One region of the Weissella sp. ESL1139 genome, then DNA from elsewhere that is predicted to be linked to it. Evidence: riboswitches for the same ligand, from Rfam matches in the RefSeq annotation. Region 1 holds a riboswitch; each other region holds the start of a gene.
The links. Region 1 has a riboswitch for thiamine pyrophosphate ahead of thiW (energy coupling factor transporter S component ThiW). Riboswitches for the same ligand answer to the same signal wherever they lie in the genome.
Positions count from the first base shown of each region.

Region 2: it holds a riboswitch for thiamine pyrophosphate, as region 1 does, so the genes downstream of both, thiS (sulfur carrier protein ThiS) here and thiW (energy coupling factor transporter S component ThiW) in region 1, are expected to answer to the same signal.
Region 3: it holds a riboswitch for thiamine pyrophosphate, as region 1 does, so the genes downstream of both, thiD (bifunctional hydroxymethylpyrimidine kinase/phosphomethylpyrimidine kinase) here and thiW (energy coupling factor transporter S component ThiW) in region 1, are expected to answer to the same signal.

Region 1 covers NZ_CP196375.1:353,905-358,184, forward strand. The annotation lists gene gap (type I glyceraldehyde-3-phosphate dehydrogenase) at 1-182, shown strand, start outside; gene ACSYSF_RS01680 (phosphoglycerate kinase) at 287-1,507, shown strand; gene ACSYSF_RS01685 (LysR family transcriptional regulator) at 1,625-2,521, shown strand; TPP riboswitch at 2,570-2,672, shown strand; gene thiW (energy coupling factor transporter S component ThiW) at 2,760-3,278, shown strand; gene thiM (hydroxyethylthiazole kinase) at 3,278-4,120, shown strand; gene thiE (thiamine phosphate synthase) at 4,074-4,280, shown strand, end outside.
Region 2 covers NZ_CP196375.1:1,728,636-1,732,915, reverse strand. The annotation lists gene ACSYSF_RS08570 (GNAT family N-acetyltransferase) at 1-248, opposite strand, end outside; gene ACSYSF_RS08565 (DUF368 domain-containing protein) at 410-1,240, shown strand; TPP riboswitch at 1,315-1,405, shown strand; TPP riboswitch at 1,501-1,589, shown strand; gene thiS (sulfur carrier protein ThiS) at 1,632-1,829, shown strand; gene thiF (sulfur carrier protein ThiS adenylyltransferase ThiF) at 1,846-2,496, shown strand; gene ACSYSF_RS08550 (thiazole synthase) at 2,510-3,280, shown strand; gene ACSYSF_RS08545 (hydantoinase/carbamoylase family amidase) at 3,295-4,280, shown strand, end outside.
Region 3 covers NZ_CP196375.1:769,910-774,189, reverse strand. The annotation lists gene ACSYSF_RS03630 (AEC family transporter) at 1-241, shown strand, start outside; gene ACSYSF_RS03625 (Sapep family Mn(2+)-dependent dipeptidase) at 424-1,830, shown strand; TPP riboswitch at 1,878-1,975, shown strand; gene thiD (bifunctional hydroxymethylpyrimidine kinase/phosphomethylpyrimidine kinase) at 2,047-2,856, shown strand; gene ACSYSF_RS03615 (TenA family protein) at 2,862-3,482, shown strand; gene ACSYSF_RS03610 (MTH1187 family thiamine-binding protein) at 3,539-3,838, shown strand; gene ACSYSF_RS03605 (OFA family MFS transporter) at 4,030-4,280, shown strand, end outside.

The DNA.
Region 1 (4,280 bases):
ATGATGAAATTGTTTCATCAGATATCATTGGCGACACACACGGTGCCGTATACGATCCAACTTTGACTAAGGTTATCACTGTTGGTGATAAGCAATTAGTTCAAACTGCTGCTTGGTATGATAACGAGTATGGTTTCACTTCAAACATGATCCGTACTTTGTTGCACTTGGCAACACTTTAATAGTTAGATAACTATTATTGAAAACGGGTGGTTTAGTAATAGTCTGAACCGCCCGTTTTTTCTATTAAACTCTTAACGAATTAAAATAAGGAAAGAGGGATTCCATGGCAAAATTAACTGTTGATGACCTAGAATTAAAAGGTAAGAAAGTATTGATGCGTGTTGACTTTAACGTGCCACTAAAAGAAGTGGACGGTCAACAAGAAGTTGCTAATGATAACCGTATTGTTGCAGCTTTGCCAACAATTAAGCATGTATTGAACGAGGGTGGACGTGCTATCTTGTTCTCACACTTGGGTCGTATTAAGAGTGAAGATGATAAGCCTGGACTATCAATGAAGCCAGTTGCACAACGTTTGGCTGATTTGTTAGGTCAACCTGTTACATTCGTTCCTGCAATTGAAGGCCCTGAACTTGAAGATGCTATTAACCATCTTGAAGATGGCCAAGTATTAATCTTTGAGAACACACGTTATGCTGACGTTGTAGATGGCGAGCAAGTAAAGCGCGAGTCAAAGAACGATCCTGAGTTAGGTGCTTACTGGGCATCATTGGGTGATGTATTTGTAAACGATGCCTTTGGAACTGCTCACCGTTCACACGCTTCAAATGCTGGAATTGCAGCTAACATTGCACAAACAGCTGCAGGTTACTTGATGGAAAAGGAAATCAAGTTCTTGGGTGGAGCTGTTGAAAACCCAGAGCGTCCATTCGTTGCAATCATCGGTGGTGCTAAGGTTTCAGATAAGATTACGATTATCCAAAACCTACTAGCAAAGGCTGATAAGGTTATTGTTGGTGGTGGAATGGCATATACATTTGCTGCTGCTAAGGGTCAAAAGATTGGTGATTCATTATACGAAGCTGACAAGGTTGAATTGGCTAAGCAATTAATTGCTGATGCTGGTGATAAGTTGGTATTGCCTGTTGATGCCGTTGCAGCTGACAAGTTTGCTAACGATGCAGAATCATATGTTGCTGAAGGTGACATCAAGGATGGCTACATGGGTCTAGATATTGGTCCTAAGTCTGTTGAACTATTTAAGTCAGTGCTTGCTGATGCAAAGACAGTTGTTTGGAATGGTCCTATGGGCGTATTCGAAATGGAAAACTTTGCTAAGGGAACTTTGGCTATTGGTCAAGAACTTGTTAAGGTTACTGAGAACGGTGCAACAACAATTGTTGGTGGTGGTGATTCAACTGCTGCCGTACAACAATTAGGTGTCGCTGACCAATTGAGTCATATTTCAACTGGTGGTGGTGCTTCATTGGAGTACCTAGAAGGAAAGACTTTGCCAGGAATTGCAGCAATTTCTGAAAAGTAATCCTAGATTGATGAAGGTCGAGTGTTATTGCTCGGCTTTTTTTGTTGCTTGAAATATTCTAATAAGGACTTATTTATGGTAAACTATTCCAAATGGTAATATTTAAGGAAGCTTATTATGGATATTAATAAATTTAATGTGTTTTTAGATTTAGCACAAACTGGTAATTATTCTGAAACGGCAGAGCATTTATATACAACGCAGGGTAATATTTCTAAACAAATTTTATCTTTAGAAAAAGAATTAAAGACAAAATTATTTATTCGTGAGCATCGGCGTATTACATTGACTGAATCTGGTCGCATTACCGAAATGTATGCTAAAAAGATTACTCATGAATATCGGGCTTTGCAGCAAACATTAACGCAACACGGTGTTGAATCTGATAATGTGTTAACGATCCATACGATGCCAACGTTTTCCAATTATCGGGGCTTTTCTTTAGTGAGTGCTTTCCATCAAAATTATCCAGAGATTACCTTACATTTCTCAGAAACACAGGATGATAAATTAGTTGATTCGTTACTAGAGAATCAAGCTGATATTATCTTTGGTCATTACACACCTAATTTAAACAGTAAACTTGAAACTTTGTTAACAGATCAGGATAATCTGGTTGCGATATTACCAGCAAACCATCCACTTTCAGCTAAAAAAATGCTGACTTTAAATGATATGATTCAAGAAGACATCTTGTTACTAGAAGGTGAAGAAACCATGATTTTTAATAAATTTGGAATTATGGCGGAAAAACAACAATTGAAGAAAGCCGTTACTTACCAGGGAGAGCGAATCGATATTATTTTAAATATGGTTTCAAATGGTATGGGAATGGCGCTCGTTATGGATAAGCGTGTGGATGTGTCTCATGATGAGCAGCTTATCAAACGGCGAATTGGTTTAAATACGACTAGTAATTTTGGCTTTATGCGGTTAAAGCAACTTCATGAATCTAATGCTAGTGAAGTTTTTTGGAAATATATGACTCAAATTACTAATCATGATCTTAATTAATCAGTTTTTTAATGATTAATATGATATGATAGTTTTTATAGAAGAATATTTATCACAAAGGGGAGCCATTATCGGCTGAGAAGGAGTTTTACTCTAGACCCTCCGTACCTGTTTTAGTTATTTAAGCGTAGGAATTGTGAAAGTACTATTATTAGCATTGTATATAATAGCCTCTTTGTGATTTTTAATTACAAAGAGGCTTTTTTATTTTAATTTATTGGAGTTTAGGAGAATGGGTATGAATTCAAGTACTAGAAAAATTACGTATTTGGCTATGATGATTGCATTGGATGTTGTTTTATCACCAATTTTACGTATTGAGGGTATGGCACCAATGTCTAGTGTCGTTAATGTATTAGCAGGCGTTCTGATGGGACCTTTGTATGCAACGATTATGGCAACTTGCTGTGGTATTATTCGTATGATGATGATGGGAATTCCGCCATTGGCATTAACTGGCGCAGTTTTTGGCGCTTTATTAGCAGGATTGGGCGCTCGCTTGATGCATAATGTTTATGGGTCAATTATTGGTGAAATTATTGGTACAGGAGTTATTGGATCATTATTATCATATCCAGTTATGGTATTATTTACCGGTACTAAAACAGACTTGTATTGGTTACTTTATACACCAAGATTCTTAGGAGCTGCAGTCATGGGCTCAGTCGCAGCTTGGGTAATTTGGCAACAGGCTAAGAAAATGTCATTGTTTAAAGATATGATGCGTGTATTTAATGGGAAATTGGAGATACACTGATGGAAAAAATCATGATGCCACTAACTCAAACACCATTGGTTCATTGCATTACGAACACGATTTCAGTTGAAACAGTGGCCAATGCTATATTATATGTTGGTGCTAAGCCAATTATGACTGAAGATACGCGTGCTTTTGAGGATTTAGCAAAGCAAACGGATAGTTTATTGTTGAATTTAGGTAGTTTGTCGGTCAAAAAAGAAGAAAGCTTATTAGCTGCAACCAAGTTAGCCCACGGTCATAAACCATTTGTGCTAGATGTTGTGGGCGTTGCCAGTGCACGTACCGCTATGGCAATTGCTAAAAAACTTATGACTTACGAACCAACTATCGTACGCGGTAATATTTCTGAGATGCGTGCGGTAGCTGGTTTAACGACAACAAATCGAGGCGTTGATAGTAGTGCTTTAGATCAGACAAAGGACGCTGTCAATGAGTTAATCGTTGCATTACAAGCATTGCCAACTGCCTCAATATATGTTGCCACGGGTGCGCAAGATGTTGTGGTGGCCGGCGATAACGTGTGGGTTTTAGAAAATGGTGTACCTGAATTAGATCGATTTACAGGTTCAGGAGATTTATTGGGCGGTTTGTTGGCAGCATTGTTGGGTGTGCAAGCAACACCTGAAGTTGCTGCAGTACATGCAATTAGTTACTTAAATATTGCCGGTGAACAAGCTAAACAAAGGGCTACAACAAAAGGACTGGCAGATTTTCGGCAACAGTTTTTAAATGAATTATCATTGTTAGGTACTGACAATCCTGATTGGTTAGCACAAATAAAGGGGACAAAAAATGGCAAAAGAATTATATTTAGTGACAGCACGTTATGGGGAAAGTGAAAAAGAATTTTTAGATAAGGTTGCGCTAGCATGTGCGAGTGGAGTTACTTTAGTACAATTACGCGAAAAAGATTTATCAACCCGTGCTTATTATGAGTTAGCCGTAAAAGTTAAGCAGATAACGGATCAATATGACTTATCTTTGATTATTGATGATCGC
Region 2 (4,280 bases), 500 kb from region 1:
TCAATATCCTCATAAGCTTGTTCAGGACCGGGGACTAATTTACCGACACCAGCGACAACATGATTATGAATTAAAACATAGACAATGCCTTGTTCAATATCATGTACAAATTCATCGCGTTGTGGTTCAGCGCTTCCTTGCCATTGTGGTGAATTTTGGCTACCTAAATAGGCGACTGCTTGTTGAATAATATGGAAAATAGCGTCCACGTCAGTTGGTTTTGCTAAACGTGTATAAGTTAATGACATAAAGCTTTCCCCCTTATCGGTATTTATTTTGTATTTAATTATAGCAAAAACACATAAAAAAATAAGTTAATAAATAGCACTTTTTTAACCTATTATAAGCTTTGATTCGGTATAATAATGAGAATACTAATTGAACGATAAATGAAACGAGGAGTTCGTGAATGCAAAAACGACCAGGAGATACTATCTTCCGTGCTGTTAAGGGCGCATTAATTGGATCAGGCTTTATTTTACCGGGTATTAGTGGCGGGGCTTTAGCCGCTGTCTTTGGATTATATGAACGATTGATTTTGTTCATGGCGAATCCATTTAAAAATTTTAAAGCTAACGTTAAATTCTTTTTACCAGTGGGAATCGGTGCCGTAATTGGCATTTTTCTACTATCTTTTGTTATCAGTTTCATGTTGGGTGAAATTGAAAGTGTGGCACGCTGGTTTTTCATTGGTGCTATTTTAGGAACTATTCCGACATTGTGGTACGAAGCTGGAAAACATGGTCGATCGTTAACTGATATTGGTTTGATGATTTTGGCCGGTATTTTAATGCTTGTATTTTTATGGTTTGGTCAACCTCTTTTCTCAACCATTGAACCTAGTATTGGTGCGTGGATTTTAGCTGGTGCGTTAATCGGTTTGGGATTGCTAGTACCTGGATTGAGTCCATCGAATTTTTTGATTTACTTGGGCTTATATAAAGGAATGAGTGATGGGATTAAAACGGGTGATTTATCAGTTTTGCTACCATTAATTGTTGGTTTATTAGTCGTTGTCCTACTTTGTTCTAAAGTGATGGCGTATATTTTTAAAGTAGCATATGCAAAGCTATTTCATATTATCTTCGGTATCGTGATGGCTTCAACGGTTATGATTGTGCCGGTTGATTATAGTGACTTTACAATGTGGCATTACCTATTTTCAATCGTCTTGCTAGCATTAGGAACATGGTTAGGTTGGTGGATGGGTAATTTGGAACAAAAGGTTAAACCAGCTTAGATTTAAGTGAAATCGCTTACACAAAATGTTTGTTTTTATCAGAAAAACGTGCTACTGTTAAGTAGTTAAGTAAATTAACGTATCTGGGGTGCCAATTTGGCTGAGAATATACCCACGGAACCTGATTTGGTTAGAACCTGCGCAGGAAGATACAGTCCATTTTATAGAAATTGATGGGTAGTCTTTTTGGGTATACAAAGAGACTACCCTTTTTATTTTATTCGGATTGCATAAAGCAATTGGCAAAAACTAAATCTAATAATCATCGTCTGGGGTGCCGTAAGGCTGAGATTTACCCATGAACCTGATGTCGGTAATGCGATCGAAGGAAGTGCGATATTTGACTGTGTGTCAAAGCCCTTCTTTCGTATCGGAAAGGAGGGCTTTTTTAATGATTAATGTTAATGGTAAGGCGCTAGATAATATGGTTGGCAAAACGCTAGCTGATCTAGTCGCAATAAAAACAGATATGACACAAAACGTTGTTGTGGAATTGAACGGTGAAATCATTCATCGCCCAGAATTAGCAACGAAAACTTTAGCTGAAAATGATCATGTTGAATTGATTTCATTTGTTGGTGGTGGTTAGAAGAAAGGAACAGAAAATGATACCAAAGTTTCAAGGCGTCGACGTTGAAGATTTCTTTATGGGGATGAAAGAACGTAATGTCGCTGGGACTACAGAGAAATTACAAAATGCCCGGGTTACGATTGCCGGTGCTGGTGGCTTAGGTTCAAATATTGCCATCGCGCTAGCACGGAGTGGTGTTGGTCATTTGACAATTATTGATTTTGACACGATTGAAATGAGTAATTTAAACCGGCAGCAATATAAAGTGAGTCAAATTGGGTTGCCTAAAGTGGCTGCACTTAAGCAGAATCTATTGGAATTTAATCCATTTATCGAAATTGATACAATCCAAACCAAGGTAACGCCTGGTAATATCGGTGAGTTATTTGGTGATTGTGATATTGTCTGCGAGGCCTTTGATAATCCGATGGCTAAAGCGATGTTATTGGATTGGGTAACGGAGTTGTATCCCGATAAGCCATTGGTTATGGGTAATGGTATGGCCGGTTTGCATGTGACAAACGGGATGCAGACGAAGCAACAATTAGCGAATGTTTATATTTGTGGGGATGGTTCAAGTGTTGGTGCTGAAGGATTGATGGCACCACGTGTGATGGTTTGTGCAGGTCATGAAGCTAATGCCATTTTACGTTTGTTAACAGACCAGCCTGTCTTATCAGAATAGGAGATTATTAATAATGATGGAAAATAATGATGATTTGATTCTTGGCGGCCACCATTTTGGTTCACGATTCATTTTGGGATCTGGTAAATATTCATATGAATTAATTGATTCAGCCATTCACCATGCGGGTGCGCAAATTATTACGATGGCTCTTCGTCGTACGAATACTAGTGAAGAAAACATTCTTAACTACATTCCAGATGATGTAACGATTTTGCCGAACACTTCAGGTAGTACAAATGCTGAAGAAGCTATTCGTACTGCCCGGATTGCGCGTGAATTAAGTGGCAGTGATTTTATTAAGCTTGAAGTTGTGCCTGATAAAAAATACTTACTACCAGACAATGAAGAAACAATCAAAGCAACTAAGGTATTGGCTGATGAAGGATTTATCGTACTACCTTACATGCTTCCTGATTTGAATGCAGCACGCAAGATGGTTGAAGCGGGTGCTGCTGCCATCATGCCTTTGGGTGCCCCAATTGGTACGAATAAAGGTTTGACGACGAAGGATTTGATTCAAATTTTGATTGATGAAATTGATTTACCAATTATTGTCGATGCCGGTATTGGCCGTCCTAGTCAAGCTGCTGAAGCAATGGAAATGGGTGCTGCTGCCGTGATGGCTAATACGGCCATGGCAACGGCTGAGGATATTCCATTGATGTCTGAAGCCTTTAAGTTGGCTGTTGAAGCTGGTCGTAAAGGTTACCTAGCCCACCCTGGACGTGTGTTAGATAAAAAAGCAGCTGCTTCATCTCCTGTCTCAGGTGTCAGCAAGTAAATCGGGTTATTCAAATGGTGCAAGTATTAGATTTAATACAACAATTTACGCAGGAACCTGATCAAAACAGGTTGGTTTATAACAAAGCCTGGTTGGTCAATCAACAATCGTTAATCCAACTTGGTCAACAAGCTGGTGCTACTGCAACGGTTGATGATTATGGCAATGTTTATTTAGATTTTCCCGGACAGCTAGATGTAAAACCTATCGCGACTGGTTCGCATATGGATACCGTGCGACATGGTGGTCGTTATGACGGGTTATATGGTGTTTTAGGTGGCTTTTGTGCAATCCAGCAGTTGTATCAACAAGGCCACATACCCAAAAGACCAGTTCGCTTGATTTCATTTAGTGAAGAAGAAGGCAGCTGTTTTCCAGCGGCCTTTACGGGTTCAAAATACTATACAGGTACAACGCAGACAACAACATTACTTGATGATCAAGGCATTTCATTTGATGATGCAAGAGTAGTAGCCGTTAACCAGTTACAAAGCCTACCCAATGTACAAAAGCAGTCGGTTGACCTACCTGCAACTTTTACCGAATTACACATTGAACAAGGTCCCAGACTTGCGCAAAGTCATAAAACAATCGGTCTCGTGACAGGCATTGTCGCCCAAAATCGATATGATGTGACCGTACATGGACAGGCAAATCATGCTGGCACGACACCGATGGCTCAGCGCCAAGATGCCGTTGCCATGGCAAGTAAGTTAATGACGCAACTTTATGCATTGGCAGATGAAATAGCAGATGGTTTGACGTTTACGATTGGTGAGATTCATGTCACGCCGAATACTAGTAATGTTGTGGCTGGAACTTGTACTTTTACGATTGATTGTCGGGCAAATACCGATGAACAATTAGACCAGTTTGTGACTAAAATGATGGCTTGTATTGAGCAATGTCAAGCAGCAACAATCACGCCAACCCTACATGTACCAGCAACTGCACTATCTACCGACCTATTGTCCCACAATATGAATTTGGTCAGTGAGAT
Region 3 (4,280 bases), 420 kb from region 1:
CTTAGCATTAAGTCGTTTTATTCTAGCACCAGCAACAATGGCCTTAATAATGTTGCCGTTCGATTTGCCAACATTATTAAAACAAGTCTTCATTGTTCAAGCAGCGATGCCTGCCATGACTAATGCGGCGATTATGGCGCTCCATTATAATGCAGATTACAAATTTGCTTCAATCAGTATCACACAAACAACTTTGCTGATGCTACTGGTTATTCCGATTTTAATGTTAATTATTACATAATAGACAATCAAACGACTAAGGTTAATGTTAACTTCAGTCGTTTTTTGTATAACAACAATTAATATACATTAATTTATGTATATTTTTAGCTTTTAGACTTGTTTTTTAGAATTTAATTGCATATTATTACATTTATTGTTAGTATAATGGTACATTAATTAAATTACTTGGGGGATTTAAATATGACAACAATACAACCACAAAGTTATTACACCAACTGGCTAAACGACTTAAAATCACTGTTATCAATTGCTTCTGTGCGTGATGATTCTTTGGCTTCAACCGAAGCACCTTATGGACCAGGTCCGAAGGCGGCTCTAGACTTTATGATGTCAATCGCTGAACGAGATGGTTTTGAAAACATTGGTACAGTTGGTAACCGTGCCGGTTATATTTATATTGGACCAGAAAACGATGATGATCCAATTGGTGTGCTTGTGCATGTCGACGTTGTCCCTGTCAATGACCTTGATCAGTGGCAGAGTGATCCATTTATTCCAGTAATCAAAGATGACAATTATCTCTATGCCCGTGGTGCAAATGATATGAAATCAGGGGTTATGCTAACTTATTATGCAATTAAAGCCATTCAAGATGCTAACATACCACTTAAGCATCAAATCCGTTTCATTATTGGAACTGATGAAGAGAGTGAATGGGCTGATATGCATCAGTACTTTGCTGAAGAAGGTGCACTTAATCATGGCTTTTCACCAGATGGGTCGGCCGATTTATCATATGGTGAAAAGGGGATTAGCCAATTAGATTTGTATTTTAACAGTACTAACGATAGTGATAGTGATATTCAATTGGACAATTTCCACAGTGGTACTGCAACAAATGTGCTACCGGGATTTGCGACAGCCACTGTAACTGGCATTGATCCAAGCGACTATACGACATACTGTGACAAAGCTGGCGTAACCGGTGATGTAAAACAAATTGGTGACGAAATTACTCTAAGTTTACAAGGTGTTGCAACCCACGCTGCCCGCCCAGAAACTGGTAAAAACGCTGCCACATACTTAGCTAATTACTTAGCCCAATTTGATTTCAGTGATAATGCAGCTAACTTCTTACAATTTATCGGTCAAAAACTCCACGAAGATCCATTTGGTGAAAAATCAGGTTACGGTAAAGCTGAGCCAAAATTAGGTAAGACCAGTCAAAATATTGGGATTACTGATTTTGTCGCTGGTGAAAAAGGGCACATTAATTTGAACTTCCGTTACTCATTAACTTTTGATGAAGCCAACACTGTTACTCAAATCTTAACTAATGAACCATGGCTTTCAAATATTGACCGTGATCCAGCCAGTTTGGTGCCACATTATGTTGGTAAAGACAATCCAGTTGTCACATTATTAGCAGAAGCTTATAAATCAGTAACTGGTTCATTACCTGAACAAGGTGTCGGTGGTGGGGCTTCATTCGGCCGTTTAATGCCGAATGGTGTTGGATTTGGTGTAATTCCAACTAGTGAACCTTCATTAGCTCACAAGGCCAATGAAGCCTTTAATTTAGACAATTATGAAAATGGCTTCAATGCTTTAGTGACCGAAATATTAGCTTTATCAGATAATTTATAATGTACATTGACCATGCCTATGTATCATGAGATAATTAAGGCAGTTAAATAATTTACTAGGGGAGCTTTACGCTGAGACGATTAATTATCGGACCCTTCGAACCTGTTTAGTTAGTACTAACGAAGGAAAGTAATGGTAAAATGCGATTTCACACACAGAAACCAGGAATTTCCTAGTTTCTGTGTTTTTTTTATGCCATATATTTTGGAGGACATTATGATAGAGGTACCACAAGTTGTCACAATTGCATCAATTGATTCCAGTGGGGGAGCTGGTGTCAATGCTGATTTAAAAACGTTTCATAATCAAAAAGTATACGCAGCGACTGTTATTGTCGGTTTAACAGCCCAAAACACATACGGGGTACAAGATCAATATCCAATTCCAACTGATTTCATTGGTGAAGAATTTAAAAGTATTGCTGATGATCTTAATATTCGAGCCGCCAAAACGGGGGCCTTATTAGATGCTCAACGGGTTCATGCAGTTGCAAATGCATGGCAACAGTATCAATTTGGCAAGTTAGTTATTGATCCGGTAATGGTTGCTAAAGGTGGTGCTCATCTACTGAGTGATCAAGCCATTTCAACAATGATTACTGAATTAATACCACAAGCCTTTTTAATTACACCGAATTTGCCAGAAGCTGAAGTTTTGGTTAACAAAACGCTTGATACAGATACCGCCATCGTACAAGCAGCTCGTGAAATTCAACAAATGGGTGTTAAAAATGTCTTAATTAAGGGTGGCCATCGTAGCGACGATAACAATAATTTTGCTGATTACATTTTATATGAGGATGGGACATCTGAATGGTTTAGCATGCCTGGTATAAAAACTAATCGTACTCATGGGACTGGTGATACTTTATCAGCATTCATCACAGCTAATTTAGCCAAGGGTTATGAATTAAAGAATATTATGCCCAAAGCTAAACAATTTACGTATGAGGCCATTCGTCAAACTATTAATGTTGGCCATGGTCATGGGCCGCTCAACCACTGGGTCGAAACGAATATGGAGTAAAGACAATGAATTATCATAATTACTTATTAAATCAATCACAATCAATTTTAGATAATATTTATCAGTCTTCATTTGTAAAGGGCATTGGCTTTAACAACTTAACCCAAGCGCAACGCGATTATTACGTTGCCCAAGATACGTATTATACTGATAAATTTGCGCATTTATTTGATTTAACAACTGCTAAATTAACGCATGAACAACAAGCTAGTAAACCACGACATGTGGATGAATCGGACCCTCATGATGCATTACTACCAAGTCCAGCTATGCTAAATATTCCACCAGATGATCATAACTTGGCATATCTAGATCACATGGAAAAAGCGATTACTAATGGTGATGCCACCAATGCAATGTTGGCATTATTACCATGTACAGAATCATATCATTTAATTGGTAAGCATTACTTAGGTGCGACACCAGATAATGTATACCTACCATGGTTAGAATTCTATACAAGTGATGACTACACAACCTTAACGCAATGGAGTTGGCAAGTGGTTGATGAACAAGTACCTGACTGGACAAAGTTAACATTAGATAAGCAAAATGAATATTTAGACACTTATTTAACTTCTTATCGTTATGAATTATCATTCTGGGAACATGCTGCTGAACATTAAATAACCGGTATGAATGTTATAATAGAAGTATCTTATATATAAGGAGAAAATATAAAATGAATACATTAATTTCAGTTGCAATTGCACCATTTGGTGTTGGCGATGAACTAAGTAGTTATGTTGATGATATTATTGGGGTAATTGAAGCATCTGGTTTAACTTATAAAACTTCATCTATGGGTACCGAAATTGAAGGTGAGTGGACTGAAGTAATGGATACTGTTCAAAAAGCAATTAAAACTTTAACTGATAACGGTATTCGTGCCTATGTTTCATTAAATGCTGATATTCGTCCGGGTCATACAAACACAATTGAAACCAAATTAGAAAAAATCAATCATAAGTTAGAAGGTTAATTTTTTGTAATTTATTAACATTGAGAGCTAAGGCATATGTCTTAGCTTATTTTTTATGTTAAATACATAAAATTCTTATTATTAGCATATTTTATATAGACATTTCCTAAAAACAGTACTATATTAGTACGGGTAAGCGTTTTCGCAAGTAACGTTATGCATTATTTTTTAGGTTTTAGGAGATTCTTATTATGCAAGCTGCAACATCGTCGTCACAAGGACGTCCCAAAGTTGTTAACCGCTGGTTAGTTATCTTAGGAACAGTTCTTGTTCAATTAGGAGTAGGTACTTTTTATGCGTGGAGTATTTTTAATACACCTATTTTAAAAATGTTTAATCAATTAGTTATTGATTCCAAAACTGGTAACCCAGCTACGGTTCAACCACATTTAGGATCAATTTCATTGATTTTTTCTATCGGTGCATTATCACTATCATTATC